DNA from 2 places in the Kitasatospora sp. NPDC056181 genome. Region 2 is predicted to be linked to the other one. Evidence: predicted binding sites of a transcription regulator. Region 2 holds the regulator's gene; the other holds the start of a gene.
What was found. The regulator HspR, encoded in region 2, represses chaperone genes until heat shock. The targets are predictions, from matches to a motif close to TTGAGNNNNNNNNNCTCAA.
Positions count from the first base shown of each region.

Region 1: lon (endopeptidase La) is a predicted target of HspR. The motif match lies at 1,846-1,864, and genes of this name have one in related genera.

Region 1 covers NZ_JBHJUK010000002.1:106,924-111,307, forward strand. Annotated here, with positions in the region: gene ACFC1F_RS01660 (response regulator transcription factor) at 1-366, opposite strand, end outside; gene ACFC1F_RS01665 (rhomboid-like protein) at 929-1,732, shown strand; gene lon (endopeptidase La) at 1,887-4,280, shown strand.
Region 2 covers NZ_JBHJUK010000034.1:18,452-22,835, forward strand. Annotated here, with positions in the region: gene ACFC1F_RS15810 (helix-turn-helix domain-containing protein) at 588-1,577, opposite strand; gene ACFC1F_RS15815 (heat shock protein transcriptional repressor HspR) at 1,787-2,311, opposite strand; gene dnaJ (molecular chaperone DnaJ) at 2,319-3,476, opposite strand; gene grpE (nucleotide exchange factor GrpE) at 3,831-4,384, opposite strand, start outside.

The DNA.
Region 1 (4,384 bases), on a different contig from region 2:
CATGGAGAAGGGCTTGGTCATGTAGTCGTCCGCACCGACGCCGAGGCCGACCAGCAGGTCCGTCTCGTCGTCGCGCGCGGTCAGCATCAGGACCGGTACCGGGCGCTGCGCCTGGATCCGGCGGCACACTTCGAGGCCGTCGAAGCCGGGCAGCATGATGTCGAGCACGACCAGGTCGGGCTGCCAGGTGTGGAAGCCGTCGACGGCACCGGGGCCGTCGTGGGCCACGGCGACCTTGAAGCCCTCCGCACCCAGCCGGGCCGCGATCGACTCGGCGATCGTGGGCTCGTCCTCCACCACCAGCACTCTGCGCTGGCTGCTCACCGTGCCGCCGCTGTTCTGGTTGTCCTGCTGAATTTCTGTCACGGTCACGCCACCGCCCCCAGGGCTGCGGGCCGGCCACCTGTGGGGATGGCGGGGCTCCGCTCGTAGTCTTGTTCCGTCGTGGACTGTGCCGGGTCCGCCGTCCCGTTACCTCGTGTGCGCGGACCGGAGGGCAGGTGTGGACTGCCCGCCGTTTCCGCACACTTCGCAGCGTACGGACCGCGGATGCTTCCCGGCAGGTGGACCGGTCGTTTCCGGCCCGTGGGCCGGCTTTCGGGCCGCCCTCCGACCCACTCGGGAGTGGGCACGGGCCGCTACCTTACCCGGCGATTTTTCACTCCGTGACGATACGTACGCAGACTTTTTGACATCAACCCGCCGGTCAGGACAGCTACTCGTGCGTAAGCAGAGTGAAGGTCTGGACCAAATCCGGGTGTTCCCGCCGTCCGGCCGTCAGAGGGTCTTCACGGGGATTTCCCAGCGGGCTCCCAGGAGCCCGACGTAACGTGGTCACGACAAGAGTCATGGGGGTGGGATCTGCGGCGCGCGCCGGTACGTTGAGCACCGGACGGGGCCGGATGCAGCGGGTCGGAGCGGAGGCGGCATGGCGGGGCTGCGCAGTGGTGCCGGCCGGGCCGGGCCGCCCTACGGGATGCTCCGGCACGGCCTGAGGGTCTGGGTGGTCGACTGGCTGCTGGCCCGGGTGCCGACGCCCCGGCGCAACCCCTTCGCGCTCGGCTACCTCGCGGTGGTCTGCGCCACCACCACCTTCGCCAAGCTCGCCGACCCGGGGCTGGTGCTGCGGCTCCAGCAGGCGTCCAGCTCGGACGCGCACAACCTGTTGCAGCACCCGCTGCGCGCGCTGCTGTTCAGCGGGTTCTGGGTGGCCGGGACGATCTGGATGCCCTACCTGTGGGCCTTCGCCTTCACGGTCGCGCCGCTGGAGCGGCGGGTCGGTCCGGGCCGGGCGGCGGCCGTCTTCGCGGCCGGGCACGTCGGCGCGACGCTGCTCTCCCAGGCGGTGGTGATCGCCGCCGTGGCCGACGGGCGGCTGGAGTCCGGGGCGCTGGACCACCTGGACATCGGGGTCAGCTACGGCGTCCTGGCCAGCCTCGGAGCGTTGGCCGGGCTGTTGCGGCCGCGCGGGCGGCTGCTGGCGCTCGGCCTGGCGGCCACGCTGATCGTCCAGCAGATCGCGGGCGACCGGGACCTGGTGACCGGCATCGGCCACCCGGCGGCGCTGCTGGCCGGGGTGGCGCTCTGGGGACGGCTGCGGCGCACCGCCGACCGCCGCCTGTGCCGCCCGGAGCCGGGCCGCCGCGGGGGGAGGCGCCGGTCCGAGCCCGCCGGGCCGTCCGGGACGTCCGCCCCGGCCTCGGGCCGGGCCGCCCTGCTGGACCGGATGTGACGCCGCCCGGGCGTTTTTGACGGGCCCTCCCGCGGTCTTCCCCGTGCCGTTCCCGCCCGCTCCCGTTCGCTCACGGCGAACGCGCCGTGGGGAACAACCGGCGCCCGCCAAACCTTAGTCAGGTCAACTCAACTTCACTGACTGGGGAGAGATCATGGCATCGACGTCCACACCGCTCACCCTGCCCGTGCTGCCGCTCGACGACGAGGTCGTGCTCCCGGGCATGGTCGTCCCGCTGGACCTCAAGGACACCGAGGTGCGGGCCGCGGTCGAGGCCGCGCGCGCCGCGGCCACCGGCACCGGGAAGCCCCAGGTCCTGCTGGTCCCGCGGGTGGACGGCTCCTACGCGCCGGCCGGCACCCTCGCCACCGTCGAGCAGGTCGGCCGGCTGGCCGACGGCGACCCGGCGGCGCTGGTGCGCGCCGTGCGCCGGGTCCGGATCGGCGTCGGCACCACCGGGCCCGGCGCCGCCCTCTGGGTGGAGACCACGGGTTTCCGGGAGTCCTCGGTCGGCACCCCGGTGGCCGGGCGCGCCGCCGAGCTGGTCAAGGAGTACAAGTCGCTCTCCACCCAGTGGCTGCGCAGGCGCGGCGCCTGGCAGGTCGTCGACCGGGTGGCCCAGATCGAGGGCGTCGGCGAGCTCGCCGACAACATCGGCTACGCCCCCTTCGTCACCGCCGAGCAGAAGCTCAAGGTGCTGCTGGAGGCCGACCAGGTGGCCCGGCTGGAGTACGCGCTGACGCTGCTGCGCGAGCACCTCGCCGAGGAGGAGGTCAACGACACCATCCGCAAGGACGTCGAGGAGGGGGTGGCCAAGCAGCAGAAGGAGTTCCTGCTCAGGCGCCAGCTGGAGGCCGTCCGCAAGGAGCTGGCCGAGCTGAACGGCGACCCGGCCGACGAGGAGGGCGACTACCGCGCCCGGGTCGAGGCGGCCGACCTGCCGGAGAAGGTGCGCGAGGCGGCGCTCAAGGAGGTCGACAAGCTGGAGCGCGCCTCCGACCAGTCGCCCGAGGGCTCCTGGATCCGCACCTGGCTGGACACCGTCCTGGAGCTGCCCTGGAGCGAGCGCACCGAGGACGCCTACGACATCGCCGGCGCCCGCGCGGTGCTGGACGCCGACCACTCCGGCCTGGCCGACGTGAAGGACCGCATCGTCGAGTACCTCGCGGTGCGCAAGCGCCGGGCCGACCAGGGGCTCGGCCTGGTCGGCGGCCGGCGCGGAGGGGCGGTGCTGGCACTGGTCGGCCCGCCCGGCGTCGGCAAGACCTCGCTCGGCGAGTCGGTGGCCCGCGCGATGGGCCGCAAGTTCGTCCGGGTCGCGCTGGGCGGCGTCCGGGACGAGGCGGAGATCCGCGGCCACCGGCGCACCTACGTCGGCGCGCTCCCCGGCCGGCTGGTGCGGGCGATCAAGGAGGCCGGCTCGATGAACCCGGTCGTCCTGCTCGACGAGATCGACAAGGTCGGCTCCGACTACCGGGGGGACCCTGCCGCGGCGCTGCTGGAGGTCCTGGACCCGGCGCAGAACCACACCTTCCGCGACCACTACCTGGAGGTCGAGCTGGACCTCTCCGACGTGGTCTTCCTCGCCACCGCCAACGTGCTGGAGGCCATCCCCGAGCCGCTGCTCGACCGGATGGAGCTGGTCCGCCTGGACGGTTACACCGAGGACGAGAAGGTCGTCATCGCCCGCGACCACCTGCTCCCGCGCCAGCTGGAGAAGGCCGGCCTGAAGGGCGGGGAGGTGGCGGTCGACGAGGAGGCGCTGCGCAGGCTGGCGGGCGAGTACACCCGCGAGGCCGGCGTCCGCAACCTCGAACGCTCGATCGCCCGGGTGCTGCGCAAGATCGCCGCGCAGAGCGAACTGGGCGAGCGCGAGCTGCCCGCCGCGATCGGCGCCGACGACCTGCGCGCCCTGATCGGCCGGCCGCACCACGTCCCCGAGGCGGCCCAGGAGCCGGCCGAGCGGCGCACCGCCGTCCCCGGCGTGGCGACGGGCCTCGCGGTGACCGGCGCCGGCGGCGACGTCCTCTACATCGAGGCCTCGCTCGCCGACGCCGAGACCGGCGGCACCGGGCTCACCCTCACCGGGCAGCTGGGCGACGTGATGAAGGAGTCCGCGCACATCGCGCTCTCCTTCCTCCGCTCGCGCGGCGCCGAGCTGGAGCTGCCGGTCACCTCGCTGCGGGACCGCGGCGTGCACCTGCACGTCCCCGCCGGGGCCGTCCCCAAGGACGGGCCGAGCGCCGGCATCACCATGACGACCGCGCTGGCCTCGCTGCTCTCGGGCCGCAAGGTGCGCACCGACGTGGCGATGACCGGTGAGGTGTCGCTGACCGGGCGGGTGCTGCCGATCGGCGGGGTGAAGCAGAAGCTGCTCGCCGCCGACCGGGCGGGCGTCACCACGGTGATCATCCCCAAGCGGAACGAGGCCGACCTGGACGACGTCCCGGCCGAGGTGCTGGAGCGGCTCACCGTCCACCCGGTCGCGGACGTCCGGGAGGTGCTGAAGCTGGCCCTGGAGCCGGCCGAGGTGCTGGTCGCCGCCTGACGGTGGTTCAGGGGCCCGGCGGAGCAGGGGGACTGCCCGCCGGGCCCTTTCCCGTACCGTGAGACGCGCCTTGTGAGACGGACCGTCAGTGGGGCAGTCTGACG
Region 2 (4,384 bases):
ATGCCTGGCATAGAGATGACGCTGCCTGCGCCGTAGGGGAGATGACACCGTAGCGTGCCGTGCGGCATCATGTGGACGCCAGTGCTATAAGTCCAGCTCGCGGAGCTTGAGAAGGAGGGATGGGTCCGTGTCTCGTATGTACCGACTTGTCCGTAAGGCTGTACTGTCCGCCGTTGTCGGCGTTTCCATCTTCGCTGTCGGCGCTCTCGGCGCGGGTTATGCGGGTGCCGAGAGTGTGCCCGGTCAGGGAACCGGGTCGACGACTCAGGCCCTCGCCGACGATTTCCACTGGTGAGATGACGATGCATTGAGTGCTCGCGAATTGCCCGGCCCGGCCGAAGAGGTGCGGGGCTAGGCGGTTTCGCGGGGTGACTCGGGTCGAGGTCGCGCGGCGACCGTCCGCCGTTGGTGCTGCTTGAACGAGGCGCCGCCCGTGTGGGCGGCGGTCCGGCCGTGGGGCCGTCCGGGGAAGGCACCTCCCCGGGCTCGGGCCTGCGCGGGTGCGGACCGCGGGCGGCACGGCCAAGCCGGCGAGGAATCGTTTCTTCCCGTGTCCGGAAACTTCTGCACGCCAGTGGCGTCGGCGCTCAGGCGGTCGTCCCGGAGGACTGCCCGAGGACGTAGCCGAGCTGGAACAGCGAGTCGACGTTGTGCTCCTCGCGCATTTCCGCGATGTGCCGGGCCAGCGTGCGTTCGCTGATGCCGAGCCGGCGCGCGATGACCCGGTGGTTCGTGCCGGCCAGCAGCAGGTCGATGATCGTGTGCCTGAGCTGCGAGACGACCTGCTGCGGGATGGTGCGGTCGCCGTCGAAGTCGAGCGCCCGGCTCCAGTTCCGCTCGAACACCTCTTCCGCGAGGTAGTTGATGACCGCGGAATCGTGGACGAAAGCGGCGACGTGGTCGCCCACCACCGGAATCACGGCGAGGCGCCGGTCGACGATCAGGAGCCGTGTGTAAGGCTCGTCCAGGGTCCTGAACTGCCAGCCCTCTTTGGCCAGCGTGGATACGTAATCCCTGGTCGGTTGGTGGTGCCGGGTGCTGGCGTTGTAGATCGTCCGCATGGACGCGCCATGGCGGATTATGTCGAGATCGCGTTGGATGAACGAGGTCAGCAGTTCCGAGGGGCGCGGCCCGCCGGGCTGCATTGCGAGCCCTTCGGTCATTCCGCTCGCCATCGCCTGCTGAACCCGTTGATTTATGAGTGCCCGGCCCTGAACGTATTCAATGGGGCCGCCGCTTTGGTCGGGATTGTGGAACGCTTCCGCCAGCTCGCCCAGGTCGCCGGGAATTGCCACGGCACGGGCCAGCAGATCGAGCGCCTGGCGCTGCCAAGTCGAGCTCAGACTGGCGGCGAGTTTCGCGGGATCGGCGGCGAACAGCGAACCCGGCTCGTCGCTGTCCGATATGAGGAGGCCGAGCTCCATCAACTCGTCGAGGGCGGCGGCCTCGTGCGGTGTGCAGCTGCCTCGGCTGAGCCGGCCGTCCTCGTTCAACGCCTTCAGGTAGAGCGCGCGGGCGTCTGAGGACAGGATCGGTGAGCGACTGTGGTTGTGCACCAGCTGTTCTCGATCACTCACTTTCGGCTCCTTGTCGTCGACCGGACAAGTCAACGCGACTGAAGTCCGCTGCCCAGGGATCTTAAACGCAGAGCACGATCCGGCGCCTGGCTCACAAGGACGGACGGATCGTCCGGCGGTCGCCCTGATGCAGCACTCTCTCATCAACACCCAGCCGCCGGCACCCCCCGTTCAGGAGGGAACCGGCGGCAGGGGCCGTCGTGGCCGGGTCAGCGCTTCGGGCGCCAGACGACCAGGGCGCTGGACTGCGTCGGCGGCTGGTAGGGCACCAGGTCGCGGCGGTACGAGGCGTGGATGGTGGCCTCGCGCTGCTGGAGCGTGGTGGCGGCGCCTTCGAGGGAGTCGGCGAGTTCGGCGATGCGGGACTGGAGGGCGGTGACCTGGTTCTCCAGCTCGATGATCCGCTTGATGCCGGCCAGGTTGATGCCCTCGTCCTGGGAGAGGCGCTGGACCTCGCGCAGCTGCTGGATGTCGCGGGCGGAGTAGCGCCGGCCGCGGCCGGCGGTGCGGTCCGGGCAGACCAGGCCGAGGCGGTCGTACTGGCGCAGGGTCTGCGGGTGCAGGCCGGAGAGCTCGGCGGCGACCGAGATCACGTAGACCGGGGTGTCCTCGGTGAGGACGTACTGCGGCGGCGGGGCGGTGCGGCGCGCGCGCGGGGCGCCGCCGGGGAGACCCTCGCCGACCCCGGGGCCGATGGGGCCCATCGGGCCGAGGGGGCTGCTGTCGGGGATCATCTGGTCGTCACGCTCCCTTCGCCGCCTTGAACAGGGCGGCTCGCGGGTCGTCGGAGGCGGTGGCCTCGCGGTACTGCTCCAGAGCCGTCAGCGCGTCGCCGGTGACGTGCTGCGGCACCAGGACCTCCACGGTGACCAGGAGGTCGCCGCGGGTGCCGTCCTTGCGGGTTGCGCCCTTGCCGCGGGCCCGCAGGGTGAGGCCGTTGGCGCTGCCCGGGGGCAGCTTGAGCTTCACCGAGGGGCCGTTGAGCGTCGGCACCTCGATGGTGCCGCCGAGGGCGGCTTCGGGGAAGGTGACCGGCACGGTCACCGTGAGGTTGTCCGCCTTGCGCCCGAAGACGGGGTGCGCGTCGACGTGCACGGTGACGTAGAGGTCGCCGGCCTGGCCGCCGCGCTCGCCCTGGGCGCCCTTGCCCTTGAGCCGGATGCGCTGGGCGTCCTGGACGCCGGCCGGGATCCGGACCTGCATGGTGCGGGCGGAGCTGGCCCGGCCGCTGCCGTGGCAGTCGGTGCACGGGTCGTCGACGATCATGCCCCGGCCGCGGCAGTCCCGGCAGGGCTCGGAGAGCGCGAAGGCGCCCTGGCCGCGGCTGACGGTGCCGGCGCCGACGCAGGTCGGGCAGACCCGGGGGGTGGTGCCGGCCTTCGCACCGGTGCCGCTGCAGGTGCGGCACGGGGCCTGGCTGGTCATCCGGAGCGGGACGGTCGCGCCGTCGACGGCCTCCTCGAAGGAGAGCGTCACCTCGGTCTCGACGTCGGCCCCGCGCCGGGGCTGGGGCTGGCGGCCGCCGCGGTTGAAGAGGCCGCCGAAGACGTCGCCGAGACCGCCGCCACCGCCGGGGGGGCCGCCCTGGCTGCCGTTGAAGAGGTCACCGAAGTCGAAGCTGTAGTTGCCGCCGCCGGGGCCGCCGGAGCGGAAGCCGCCGTTGGCGAAGAGGGTGCGCGCCTCGTCGTACTCCTTGCGGCGCTTCTCGTCCGAGAGGACGTCGTAGGCCTCGGAGATGTCCTTGAAGCGCTCCTCCGCCTTGCTGTCGCCCTTGTTCGCGTCGGGGTGGAACTCGCGGGCCAGCTTGCGGTACGTCTTCTTGATCTCGGTGGCGGAGGCGTCCTTGGGCACGCCGAGGACCTTGTAGTAGTCCTTCTCCACGTAGTCCTTGCCGCTCATGCGCCCACCTCGCTTCGCTCGGCAGCCGCTTCGCGCAACACGCCCCCGTCACCGATTCGCTCGCTGCGCTCGCTCATGCGCCCACCTCGCATCGCTCGGCAGCCGCTTCGCGCAGCACGCGCCTGTCACCGATTCGCTCGCTCATGCGCCCACCTCGCGGCGCTCGGCAGCCGCTTCGCGCAAAGCGCACCTTTCGGCGATTCGCTCGCTCCGCCCGCTCATGGCTGCCGCCACCTCCCACGATCCATAGTCAATGTGCTGTCAACAGGCAGGGGCGTCCTGCCGTCGACGGAGACGGCGCTGCGGAGCCGGCCGTCGTACTGGACGACGTACGACTCCGCAGCGCACGGGTTGTCAGCTCTCCGACCCACCGTCGGCCTTGTCGGCGTCCGAAGCCTTGTCGGCGTCGGGCGCGGCGGTGGTCTGGGTGCCCGGCTGGGGCTCCGCGACCGCCACCATCGCCGGGCGGATGATCCGCTCGCCGATCCGGTAGCCGGGCTGGAGGATCTGGACACAGGTGTCCTCGGTGACGTCCGAGGAGTAGCTGTGCATCAGCGCCTCGTGCATGGTCGGGTCGAAGGGCTCGCCCTCCTTGCCGAACTGCTGGAGGCCCAGCTTGGCCACGACCGTCTCCAGGGACTCGGCGACGGACTTGAACCCGCCCGTCACCTCGCCGTGCTCGCGGGCCCGGCCGATGTCGTCCAGGACCGGGATCAGCGACTCCAGGATGTTGGAGACGGCGATCTCCCGGACCGTCAGACGGTCGCGCTCGACCCGCTTGCGGTAGTTCTGGTACTCGGCCTGGAGACGCTGGAGGTCGGCCGTCCGCTCGGCCGCCTCGCGCTTGGCGGCGGCGAGCTCGTCCCCGCCGGCCGAACCGGCCGCGGCGGCCTCCTCGGCAGCCTTGA